2 linked regions of the Collimonas fungivorans genome follow. The protein of the gene in region 1 interacts with the protein of each later gene in a pairwise test. Links are inferred from orthologs where the notes say so. Each region holds a gene or a part of one and is shown on either strand. Other genes may lie near its edges.

The links. Proteins that work in one complex are often made in the same cells at the same time.
Region 2: the proteins of mtgA (region 1) and CFter6_RS22100 interact in binary tests that used the Escherichia coli proteins (3 or more experiments, as listed by UniProt). The link is inferred for Collimonas fungivorans from one-to-one orthologs.

What each region holds. Positions count from the first base shown.
Region 1 is NZ_CP013232.1:1,131,131-1,139,188, reverse strand. Bases 2,731-5,671 are described here. They hold mtgA (monofunctional biosynthetic peptidoglycan transglycosylase), read right to left. Parts: upstream 4,579-5,671; coding sequence 3,883-4,578; downstream 2,731-3,882. Other genes in these bases: CFter6_RS04910 (TonB C-terminal domain-containing protein), read right to left, coding at 5,447-5,671; aroE (shikimate dehydrogenase), read right to left, coding at 4,614-5,438; corA (magnesium/cobalt transporter CorA), read right to left, coding at 2,817-3,782. Also shown: CFter6_RS04945 (response regulator), read right to left, coding at 1-99; CFter6_RS04940 (rubredoxin), read right to left, coding at 260-412; thiD (bifunctional hydroxymethylpyrimidine kinase/phosphomethylpyrimidine kinase), read left to right, coding at 505-1,356; hemL (glutamate-1-semialdehyde 2,1-aminomutase), read left to right, coding at 1,427-2,710; more of CFter6_RS04910, read right to left, coding at 5,672-6,346; CFter6_RS04905 (ribonuclease catalytic domain-containing protein), read right to left, coding at 6,455-8,058. UniProt on the Escherichia coli protein: Peptidoglycan polymerase that catalyzes glycan chain elongation from lipid-linked precursors. May play a role in peptidoglycan assembly during cell division in collaboration with other cell division proteins.
Region 2 is NZ_CP013232.1:5,049,333-5,052,332, reverse strand. It holds CFter6_RS22100 (peptidoglycan D,D-transpeptidase FtsI family protein), read left to right. Parts: upstream 1-609; coding sequence 610-2,391; downstream 2,392-3,000. Other genes in the region: CFter6_RS22095 (UDP-N-acetylmuramoyl-L-alanyl-D-glutamate--2,6-diaminopimelate ligase), read left to right, coding at 2,388-3,000; ftsL (cell division protein FtsL), read left to right, coding at 341-613; rsmH (16S rRNA (cytosine(1402)-N(4))-methyltransferase RsmH), read left to right, coding at 1-344. UniProt on the Escherichia coli protein: Essential cell division protein that catalyzes cross-linking of the peptidoglycan cell wall at the division septum. Required for localization of FtsN.

The DNA of each region.
Region 1 (8,058 bases):
CCCAGCCTGGCTCAGGAAAATCTCCGCAGAACGCCGGATTGTGCTGCTATCGTCAATGACCATTACCTTCAGGTTGACGCCGCCAAGTGATGTTGTCATGAAATCGTCTCATTCAATCCAAATAAATCTACGGCGTCACTGTAACAAAGAAAGACATTCCTTAGAACAATGTTTGCGAAGGGCAGCCGATAAAGTTCAATTTATTTTGTAACTTGAGACGATAACTTGATATTCCTGCAATGAAAATGTGGTATTTGGCTTAAATAGCAACCATTTCAAAATCTTCCTTGCGCGCGCCGCATTCCGGGCAGGTCCAATTCATTGGCACGTCCGCCCATTTGGTGCCGGGGGCAATGCCTTCCTCCGGCAAACCGGCTGCTTCGTCATAGACCCAGCCGCAAATCAGGCACATCCAGGTTTGGAACTCGTTAGTTTCGTTATTGCTCACAGCGGTGACCCTTCAATCAAGTAAAATGCAAAGTCGGATATCTTAATCTACCCGCCGTGCAAAACCAAACTTCTCCACTTATATTGACTTTCGGCGTTGCCGATCCCGTCGGCGCCGCCGGCATCCAGGCTGACCTGGCCACCTTTTCGGCCATGGGCTGCCACGGCCTGTCTGTCATCACGTCGATCCTGATCGGCGACACCGCCCGCATCGAAGACACCCAGCAGATCGACGCTGACTGGGTGGCGGACCAGGCGCGCGTGCTGCTGGAAGACATGCCTGTTGCTGCCTTCAAGGTAGGCGCCGTCGGCAGCATCGAAAGCGTTTCGGTGATCGCCGAGATCGTTTCGGATTATCCTGAAATCCCGCTGATTCTAGACCCTTTCTTATCGGCCATGCCAGATCAGGGGCAAGACAGCGAAGACCTGCTGACCGCGATCCGCGAACTGCTGGTTCCGCAAACCACGGTGATGCTGGTATCGGCGGTGGAACTGGCGCGCCTGGCCGAAACCTGGCGCGAACCTTCGTCCGAAGACATGATGAGCCTGGACGCCATGCGCATCATCGAACTCGGCTGCGAATATCTGTTCGTGACCGGCACACCGACCCCTGCCGCCGAAATCGGCAACACCCTGTTCAATGAATCGGGCGTGGTGCGGCAAGACAGCTGGCCGCGCATTTCCGGCTCTTTCAGCGGCGCCGGCACCACCCTGTCGGCGGCGATCGCAGCGATGCTGGCCAACGGCCTGGACGTGCCGGAAGCGGTGTCCGAGGCGCAGGAATTCACCTTGGCGGCGGTCACCGCCGCACAGCGGCTGGGCATGGGCAAGCTGATCCCGGACCGTTATTTCTGGGCCCGCGAAGAAGGCCTGGAACGGCGCGACGAGGACGGCGGCGAGGCTTCCTGATTTTTCAGTGTATTTGCCATACACAGCGCGCGCCAGCATCTTTCCACACTTATTTTTCGACGATCACGACATGACTTCCAATAACGACACCTTGTTTGCCCGCGCCCAGCTGACCACTCCCGGCGGCGTCAACTCGCCGGTGCGCGCCTTCCGTTCGGTAGGCGGCACGCCGCGCTTCATCACCCGCGCCGAAGGCCCGTATTTCTGGGATGCCGACGATCGTCGTTATATCGACTACATCGGCTCCTGGGGCCCGGCGATTGTCGGCCACGCCCACCCGACCGTGATCAAGGCAGTGCAAGACGCCGCCGCGCGCGGCCTGAGTTTCGGCGCGCCGACCCAGGGCGAAATCGAGATCGCGGAAGAAATCTGCAAGCTGGTGCCGTCGATAGAACAGGTGCGCCTGGTCTCGAGCGGCACCGAAGCCACCATGAGCGCGCTGCGCCTGGCGCGCGGCGCTACCGGCCGCGACAAGATCGTCAAGTTCGAAGGCTGTTACCACGGCCATGCCGATTCGCTGCTGGTCAAGGCCGGCAGCGGCTTGCTGACCTTCGGCAATCCGACTTCGGCCGGCGTGCCGGAAGATTTCGTCAAGCACACCTTGGTGCTCGACTACAACAACACCCAGCAGCTGGAAGACGCCTTCAAGGACATGGGCGACCAGATCGCCTGCGTGATCGTCGAACCGGTTGCCGGCAACATGAACCTGGTGCGCGCTACGCCGGAATTCCTGCAAACCATGCGCCGCCTGTGCACGCAGTACGGCACGGTGCTGATTTTCGATGAAGTCATGTGCGGTTTCCGCGTGGCGTTGGGCGGCGCGCAAGCGCTGTACGACATCAAGCCCGACATCACCGCGCTGGGCAAGGTGATAGGCGGCGGCCTGCCGGTGGCGGCGTTCGGCGGCCGCGCCGACCTGATGGGCCACATGGCGCCGCTCGGTTCGGTATATCAAGCCGGCACGCTGTCCGGCAATCCGGTGGCGGTAGCGGCCGGCATGAGCACCCTCAAGCTGATCCAGGAACCTGGTTTCTACACCAGGCTGGGGACCCAGACCAGCAAGCTGGTCAACGGCCTGAGCGCGGCAGCAAAAGAAGCCGGCGTCACTTTCAGCGGCGATGCGATCGGCGGCATGTTCGGCCTGTATTTTGCTGCAGCGGTGCCGGACAGTTATGCAGCGGTGATGGCGTCCAGCAAGGACCTGTTCAACAAATTCTTCCATGCCATGCTGGACGCCGGCGTATACCTGGCGCCGTCGGCGTTCGAAGCAGGTTTTGTTTCGGCGCAGCATGACGATGCAGTGATCGAAACCACCATCGCCGCAGCACGCGGTGCATTTGCACAGCTGGTTTAACCCTGGGACGTAGGGTGGGCACCCGTGCCCACGCGTGACTTCAATTCTATAACGCGTGGGCAAAAAGACCTGCCCACCCTACTTCTTTCAAGTATCCCACTCTGCCTTAATTCAGCCAGCCGCGCCGGCGGAAATACCAGAACGGCGTGATCGCCGAGCACACCATCAGCACCAGCGCCAGCGGATAACCCATATGCCACTCAAACTCCGGCATGAAACGGAAGTTCATGCCGTAGATGCTGGCGATCAGGGTCGGCGGCAAGAACGCCACCGAAGCGACCGAGAAGATCTTGATGATCTTGTTCTGGTTGATGTTGATGAAACCGACTGTCGCATCCATCAGGAAGTTGATCTTGTCGAACAGGAAGGCGGTGTGGCCGTCCAGCGATTCGATATCGCGCAGGATCTGCCGCGCATCCTCAAACTGGTCCACGCTCAGCAGGCGGCCGCGCATCAGGAAACTCACCGCGCGGCGCGTATCCATCATGTTGCGCCGGATGCGGCCGTTCAAGTCTTCCTCATGCGCCATCGCGCTCAGGGCTTCGGCCGCGGCCTGGTCGGTCAGTTTCTTTTGCAGCACGCGCTGGCTGACCTCATCCAGCTGCTTGTATACGCCCTCCAGGGCGTCGGCGGAGTACTCGGCATCGGTCTGGTACAGGTCCAGCAATACGTCCTTGTAATCGCCGATAGAGCCCGGCCGCGAGCGCGCGCGCATGCGCACCAGGCGGAACACCGGCAAATCTTCTCCATGTACCGAAAACAGGATATTGCGCGCCAGGATAAAGGCGACCGTAACGGTCGATGACGGACCGTCGTCTTCTTCGAACAGGAAATCGGTGCGCAGGTGCAAGTCGCCGTTTTCGGCTTCGTAGTATCGGGCGGATGCCTCGATATCCTTGACCTCGTCTTCACCCGGCAAGGTCACGCCGTAGATACTCTTGACCCAGGCCCGTTCCTGGTCGTTCGGTTCGGTCAGGTCGACCCATACCGGCTGTACTTTCTCGAGGTCGCTGTGGCTCTCGATGTTGACCTGGTTGAGGCGGCCGTTTTGCAAAACAAATACATTGATCATGCTTACCTCGACTGATTTTCAGGGAAGTTGCTTTTCAGTTTCTTGCGTCCCTACAACGGGGGATTCGCTGCCAATTAAACAACTTCCGACAGGGCGTATATTAAGGCAATTCGGCCGATCCCATGCGCCGTAAAATCAGGCCGGTGCGTTGCGACAAATATGCCGAGCCGCGATTCTTGTCGTAGAAACGCGGCTTCGGCAGCATCACCGCGAGCCGCGCGGCCTGGCTGGCGCCGAGATTGCTGGCGGAAGTCCTGAAATAATGCTGGGCCGCGGCCTCGGCGCCGAACACGCCGTTGCCCCACTCCACCACGTTCAGGTAAATTTCGAATATGCGTTCCTTGTCCATCCAGAACTCAAGCATGTAGGTAATCACCAGCTCCTGTCCCTTGCGCAGGTAACTACGCTCGCCGGACAAGAACAGGTTTTTCGCCAACTGCTGGGTGATGGTGGAACCGCCGCGCACTACCTTGCCCTTCTTGGCATTTTTTTCGTAAGCCTGCTGCAAGGCATCCCAGTCGACGCCGTCATGCTCGGAAAAATTGGCGTCTTCCGAGGCGATGATTGCGCGCTTCAGGTTATTCGAGATGCGCGAGTACGGCACCCATTTGAATTGCAGCTGTGCATCGGGCACGGTTTCATGCAACTCCGACAAGCGGTGCCGCATGAAGCTGGTGGAGCTCGGATTGTGATCGACCCACCAGCCGATCTGCAGGAAAAAATACAGCTGCAGCAGCAGGACGGCCGCAATCAGCAGCATACATAAGCGCAACACAAGCTTGCCGACTGGCTTCATCCCCGTTCCCTGCAAATAATTAACTTAACAAACGCTTAAAGCTGCGCGCGCAAGGCGGTAAATACCGCATCGGTAGGCGGCCGCACGCCGCGCCAGATAAAAAACGATTCCGCCGCCTGCTCCACCAGCATGCCCAGGCCGTCGCGCACCAGGGCGCCATGGCTGGCGGCAAACCGCATGAATATGGTCGGCTGAGGACCGTACATCATGTCGTAAGCCAGCGTCGCCGGACCGAATACGCTGGCGGCCAGCGGCGGCAGCTCTGCCTGCAGGCTGGCCGAAGTAGCGTTAATCACCAGGTCGTATTGCTGCGTTGCTTCGGTAAAACCGCAAGCGCTCAATGTGCAGCCGGCGCCGCTGTATGGCTGGAACTGCTGCACCAGCTGCTGCGCCTTGGCCGCGGTGCGGTTGGCGATTGTCAGTTGCGCCGGCTGGCGCTCCAGCAACGGCAGCAAGACGCCGCGCGCGGCGCCGCCGGCGCCCAGCAGCAGGATTTTTTTATGCGCCAGGTCGAAACCGGCATTGTCCGCGATATCGGTGACCAGGCCGACGCCGTCAGTGTTATCGCCGAGTATTTCGGCGCCGTCGAATTTCAAGGTGTTCACGGCGCCGGCAGCCTGCGCCCGAGGGGTCAGGCTGTTCGCCAGCGCATATGCTTCCAGCTTGAACGGCACGGTGACGTTGGCGCCGCGGCCGCCCTGCCCGATGAATTCCTGCACTGTCGCGGCAAAGCCGTCGAGCGGCGCCAGCAAGCGTGCATAACGCATGTCCTGGCCGGTCTCGGCGGCAAAACGGGCGTGGATGTCAGGCGACTTGCTGTGCGCGATCGGATTGCCGATCACTACGTAGGCCGCAGTCATCTTTGCAGTCACTGGTTGACTCCTCCCATCAGTTGCGCTTCGAGCAAGCCTTCACGGGTGAATTCGAAAGTGGAAATCACTTCCCACACATCGTCTTTGCCGCTGCTGCGCATGTTCTCCGGGAAGCGTCCGAACGGGGCGGAGCGCTCAATGATTTTCAGGGTGGCGCGGTCCAGCTCGGGATTGCCTGAGCCGCGCTCGATCCGCGGGCCGCCCTCTCTGGTGTACAGCGAACCGTCCTGGTAAATCGGAATGTACACCACCAGCCGCCCGTACAGGTTGCGGCCATTCTTTTTCGGGAAGTTCAGCGTGCCCAGTTTTTCAACCTTGTCCTGGAACGACTTGTAATAGGCGGCGTAACCGACGGCGCGGGTGCTCGGCGTAATCTGCGTCTTTTTCGGCCGCTTGTTGTAATCGTCGATATTCTTGGCGATTTCCGCTTCCTTGCGGGCAATCGCCTTGGCGCTCTCGACCATGTCCTTGCCGCTAGGCTGCGGCGTGTTGTCGCTGACCTTGTCGTTGAGATCCATGACTGGCATCTTCAGCGGCGTTTCCTTGCGCATCTGCGCCAGCATCTGCTGCTGCTGCTGTTCCAGCTGTTCGATCCGGCGCCTGGTCGCCTGCACGTTGTCGCCGTCTTCCGACTTGCGCATATCGGGCAGCGGCGACTTGGCGCGGCCGGCATCGGCATTGCCGCCGCCGTCCAGGTTGGCTTGCGCCAGCGCCTCCGCCTTGACCGGCTTGGTATTGTGCTTGGCATTGACCAGGATCACTTCCAGCAACGGGTCGGTGGGTTTCAGCCTGAACGCTTCCGGCGCGGCAAAGCGCACCGCCAGCAGGCCCGCATGCGCCAATACCGACGCCGCAATGGCGCCGACCAGGATTCGATTTTGGAAAAAAGATTTCACGCGTGAGCTAAAAATGGCTATAAAAGAGAGAGATTCTACGGCATAGAGAGGTGCAGAGAGATGCCCACGGGAAATTTACCGTCGCTTTCTTCAGCTTGCCGCGAGAGTTCATTCCGTTAGTGGCTTGATCTCCCCGATAGCGCTCCCAGGCTCGGCGGCCGTATCGCCCGCAGGATCCTCCGGCAGCGCGTCCACCGCTTCATGCGCTGTCTCGTGCGGCATGTCCATTGCCGCATCCAGTTCTTCCGAAATTTCCTCTTCGTCCTCCGGCTCCAGCTGCTGGGCCTCGGTGCTTGGCGCCGCGGAGACTTCCAGCAAGCGTGCCTCGACCGTCAGTTCGACCTCATCCCAGCGCAGGATGTCCAGCTTGACCTGGGTGCCGCGCGCCAGCTGTTGCATGCCTGGCAATTTGATGATCAGCGGGATCTCTGCCAGGCGCAGGATTTCGTCTTTCAGCACTGCCGCCTCGACCTGGCGCATTCCATGCTGCGCCTGTTCCTGGCCCAGCCAGCGCAGACACCAGTAACGCTCCATGTTCGACTGGAAATCGCCATAACCGGAATAAGCGGCGTCGAAGCCGGATACGATGGCGAACAGATCGGCGTCGCGCGGCTTGAATGGGGCGACCAAGGGCGCCGCGACTCCGCCTTCGACGCAAGCCAGGATCTGCCACTGGTTGACCAGGTCGGTGTACCGGCGCAAGGGCGAGGTGCTCCAGGCGTACTGGTCGACTCCCAGCCCCTGATGCGGCGCCGCGTGGGTCACCATGCGCACCTGCATCTTGGCGGCCCAGCCGCCGCTGCCGCCGCCCTGCGCCCGGTAGATGCCCGGCACGCCATGGTCGGACATCAGTTTGCCCCAGCTGCTGTTGGCGAAGATCATCAGCTCCGCCACGATCTTGTCGAGCGGCGCACCGCGCTTGCGGCGAGCGATGGTGACTATCTCGTCTTCCACGTAGAAGTTGAAGTCGACGCGATTGTTCTGTTCCGGCCGCAAGCCGAAACTTTCGCGCTTGGCCATGCGGCCCTGCTCCAGCACTTGTATCCATTTCCACAACAAGGCAATGTCAGCCTTGTGCGGATACTCGCCGGCGTCGTTGGCGAGATTTTCCTCGGTCACCAGCTCGTCCAGCGTGTTGTGGCGCAGGTTGGCTGAAATCGGCACCAGTTCGGCCTTGGTCTCGGTGCTGACCACGCTCCAGTCGGCAGGGTCGAGCGTGGCGTACAGGGACAGCGCCGGGCAGTTCTTGCCTTCGGCCAGGGTGAAGGCCTCGACCAGCTCGTCCGGCAGCATGGTGATCTTGTCGCCCGGCATATACACGGTCGACATGCGCTGGCGCGCGATCGCATCAAGCGCGTCACCGCGCTTGATGCCCAGGCCCGGCGCCGCGATGTGGATGCCGACCCGCACCTTGCCGTCCGCCAGCGTCTGCACCGACAAGGCATCGTCGATTTCGGTAGTAGTGACATCGTCAATGGAAAATGCCTGCACCGATGCCAGCGGCAGCTCCGCTACCGCTGGAATGACGATCTTGGGAAAACCTGAACCCTTGGGGAAAAATTCCAGCAGGAACCTGGAAAGATGCAACTGCTTCGGTGAGGCGATGCCGCCTACCGTCAACATCAGGCGCTGCGGCGATGTCTGCAATTCATTGCAGGCGGTTTCCAGCGCCTTGTATTCGATGCTGTTCTTGTCCGGCTTGAACAGCAGCT
Region 2 (3,000 bases), 3.9 Mb from region 1 along the record:
TACGGATTTTCATCAATCAAGAGCTTGAAGAACTCGAGATAGTACTGGATCAGGCATTTCGGCAGATGGCCCAGCAAGGGAGATTAGTCGTGATCAGCTTTCATTCGCTGGAAGATCGGATCGTCAAGCAGTTCATGGCTTCCAAAGCCAGGCTGCCGCAGCCCGACCGTCGCCTGCCGATTCGCGCCATTGACCTGCCGCAGCCGGAGTTGAAGCTGGTGGCGCGGGTCAAGCCATCCGATACCGAAGTCGCCGACAATCCGCGCGCGCGTTCCGCCATCATGCGGGTCGGCGAGCGCCTGGCTGCTGCCGGTGCTTCTGCTGCCGCCGGAGTCCAGCCGTGAGCGGGCGCCTCAATTTTGTCCTGGCGCTGGCGCTGGTGCTGTGCGCACTGGCGCTGGTCAACGCGCAGTACCAGGCGCGCCAGCTGTTCATCGAGCTGGAACGGGCGGCCAGCCAGTCGCGCCAGCTCGATATCGAATGGGCCCAGCTGCAGCTCGACCAGTCGACGCTGGGCAAGAACGCCAGGATTGAAGCCAGCGCCACGCGCGACCTGAACATGGTGCCGCTGACCGCTGCTCGCACCCAATACCTGACGGTGGGGGAAAAATGACGCGCAATCCCCCGCGCAGCTCCCACGCAGGACGGATTGCCGCCGGCAAGGGGGTGCCGTTTTCGGCCAGCCCGATGCTCAAGGTCAAGCTGCCGGTCTGGCGCTCGCGGGTGGTGCTGTTCGCCATGTTTGCGGCCTTCCTGGCGCTGATCGTGCGGGCCTTGTGGCTGCAAGGGATTTCCACCGACTTCCTGCAAAAGCAGGGCGCGTCGCGTTATGCGCGCACGCTGGAGCTGCCGGCCACGCGCGGCAAGATCACCGACCGCAACGGCCAGGTGCTGGCCTCGTCGGTGCCGGTGAAAGCGATCTGGGCCATTCCTGAGGATGTGCAGGCGGCGCCGAAAGAGAAGCTGCAGGCCTTGGCGAAGCTGCTCGACATGAGCTATGCCGAACTCAGCAAAAAACTCGATTCCGACCGCAATTTCGTCTACCTCAAGCGCCAGGTCGAGCAGGATGTGTCGGACCAGATCATCAAGCTTGGCATCGACGGCATCGAGACCCGCAAGGAATACAAGCGCTTCTACCCGGAAGGCGAGGTGATGGCGCACGTGGTCGGTTTCACCAATGTGGAAGATGCCGGCCAGGACGGCATGGAGCTGTCGCAGCAGAAAAACCTGGCTGGCACCACCGGCAGCCGGCGCGTGATCAAGGACCGGCTCGGGCGTATCGTCGAGGATATCGAAGCGGTCAAGGAGCCGCATGACGGCAAGGACCTGGTGCTGTCGATCGACAGCAAGATCCAGTACATCGCTTTTACCCAGTTGAAAGAAGCGGTGGCCAAGAGCAAGGCCAAGGCTGGCGGCATTGTGGTAGTTGACGCCAAGACCGGCGAAGTGCTGGCGCTGGCCAACCTGCCCAGCTACAACCCGAACGACCGCTCGGTACTGACCGGCGCGCAGCTGCGCAACCGCGTGATGACCGACACCTTCGAACCGGGCTCGACGCTCAAGCCGTTTACCGTGGCGCTCGCGCTCGATACCAACCGGGTGCAGGCCACCACCACCTTCCAGGTTCCCGACAAAATGACGATCGGCACCGCCACCGTGGGCGATTCCCATCCGCATCCGGTGTGGAACATGAGTGTCGCGCAGATCATCCAGAAGTCGTCGAATATCGGCACCGCCAAGATCGCGCTGCAAATGCCGGCCGAGGAAATGTGGGAGATGTTCACTACTGTCGGCCTTGGCCAGCAGCCGAAATTCGGTTTCCCCGGAGCGGTCGCCGGCCGCGTGCGCCCGTTCAAATCGTGGCGGCCTATCGAACAGGCCACCATGAGCTATGGCCACGGCATTTCGGTATCGCTGATCCAGATGGCGCATGCCTACACGATCTTTGCCCGCAACGGCGACCTGATCCCGCTGTCGTTCCAGAAAGTCAACGAGCCTCCGGTCGGCCAGCGCGTGGTATCGGAAAAAACCGCGCTGACCATGCGCGCCATGCTGGAGCGGGTTACCGCGCCCGGCGGCACCGCGCCCAAGGCCCAGGTCCCTGGCTACCGGGTGGGCGGCAAGACCGGCACCGCCTACAAGATCGAAGGCGGCAAATACGTTAAAAAATATATCGCCGATTTTGTCGGTTTTGCGCCGGCTTCCGATCCGCGCCTGATCATTGCGGTCATGGTGGACGAACCTAGCGTTGGCTCGCACTTCGGCGGCGACGTCGCCGCCCCGGTGTTCGCGACGGTTGCGGCAAACGCCTTGCGGGCGCTGAACGTGCCGCCGGATTCCAGCGTCACCGACATCATCATCCCGACCGACGGTCCGCAGGAGGGCTTGTGACAAAGCCTAAGCTACAGCAATTGCCGGAGATCCAGCAGTGGCTGGACAGCGTGGCTCCGGCCGGCGCAGAACTGGTGTCGGATTCGCGCAAGGTGAAAGCCGGCGATGTGTTTTTCGCCTATCCCGGCGATGCCGCGGACGGTCGCGCCTATATTGCACAGGCGCTGGAAAACGGCGCGTCCGCCGTGTTGTACGAGAAGGAAAAATTTGCCTGGGACAGGGATGGAGATGCGGCATGGCGTGTCGCCCATCGCGCAGTGAGCGGGCTCAAGCGGCTCAGCGGCCAGATCGCGCACGGCTATTACGACCAGGCAGACAAAGACATGCTGGTGGTTGCCGTCACCGGCACCAACGGCAAGACCTCTTGCACCCAATGGCTGGGCCATGCGCTGTCGCACCTGGGCCAGGCCACCGGCGTGATCGGCACCCTGGGCACAGGAATCTATACGCAAGGCGAGCGCGGCGAGTTCGAGGAAACCGGCAACACCACGCCCGATGCGCTGCTATTGCAGCAGGCGCTGAGCAACATGCGCCGGCAAGGAGTAGCGGCGCTGGCCATCGAAGCTTCCTCGATCGGGCTGGAACAAGGGCGCCTGAACGGCATGCATG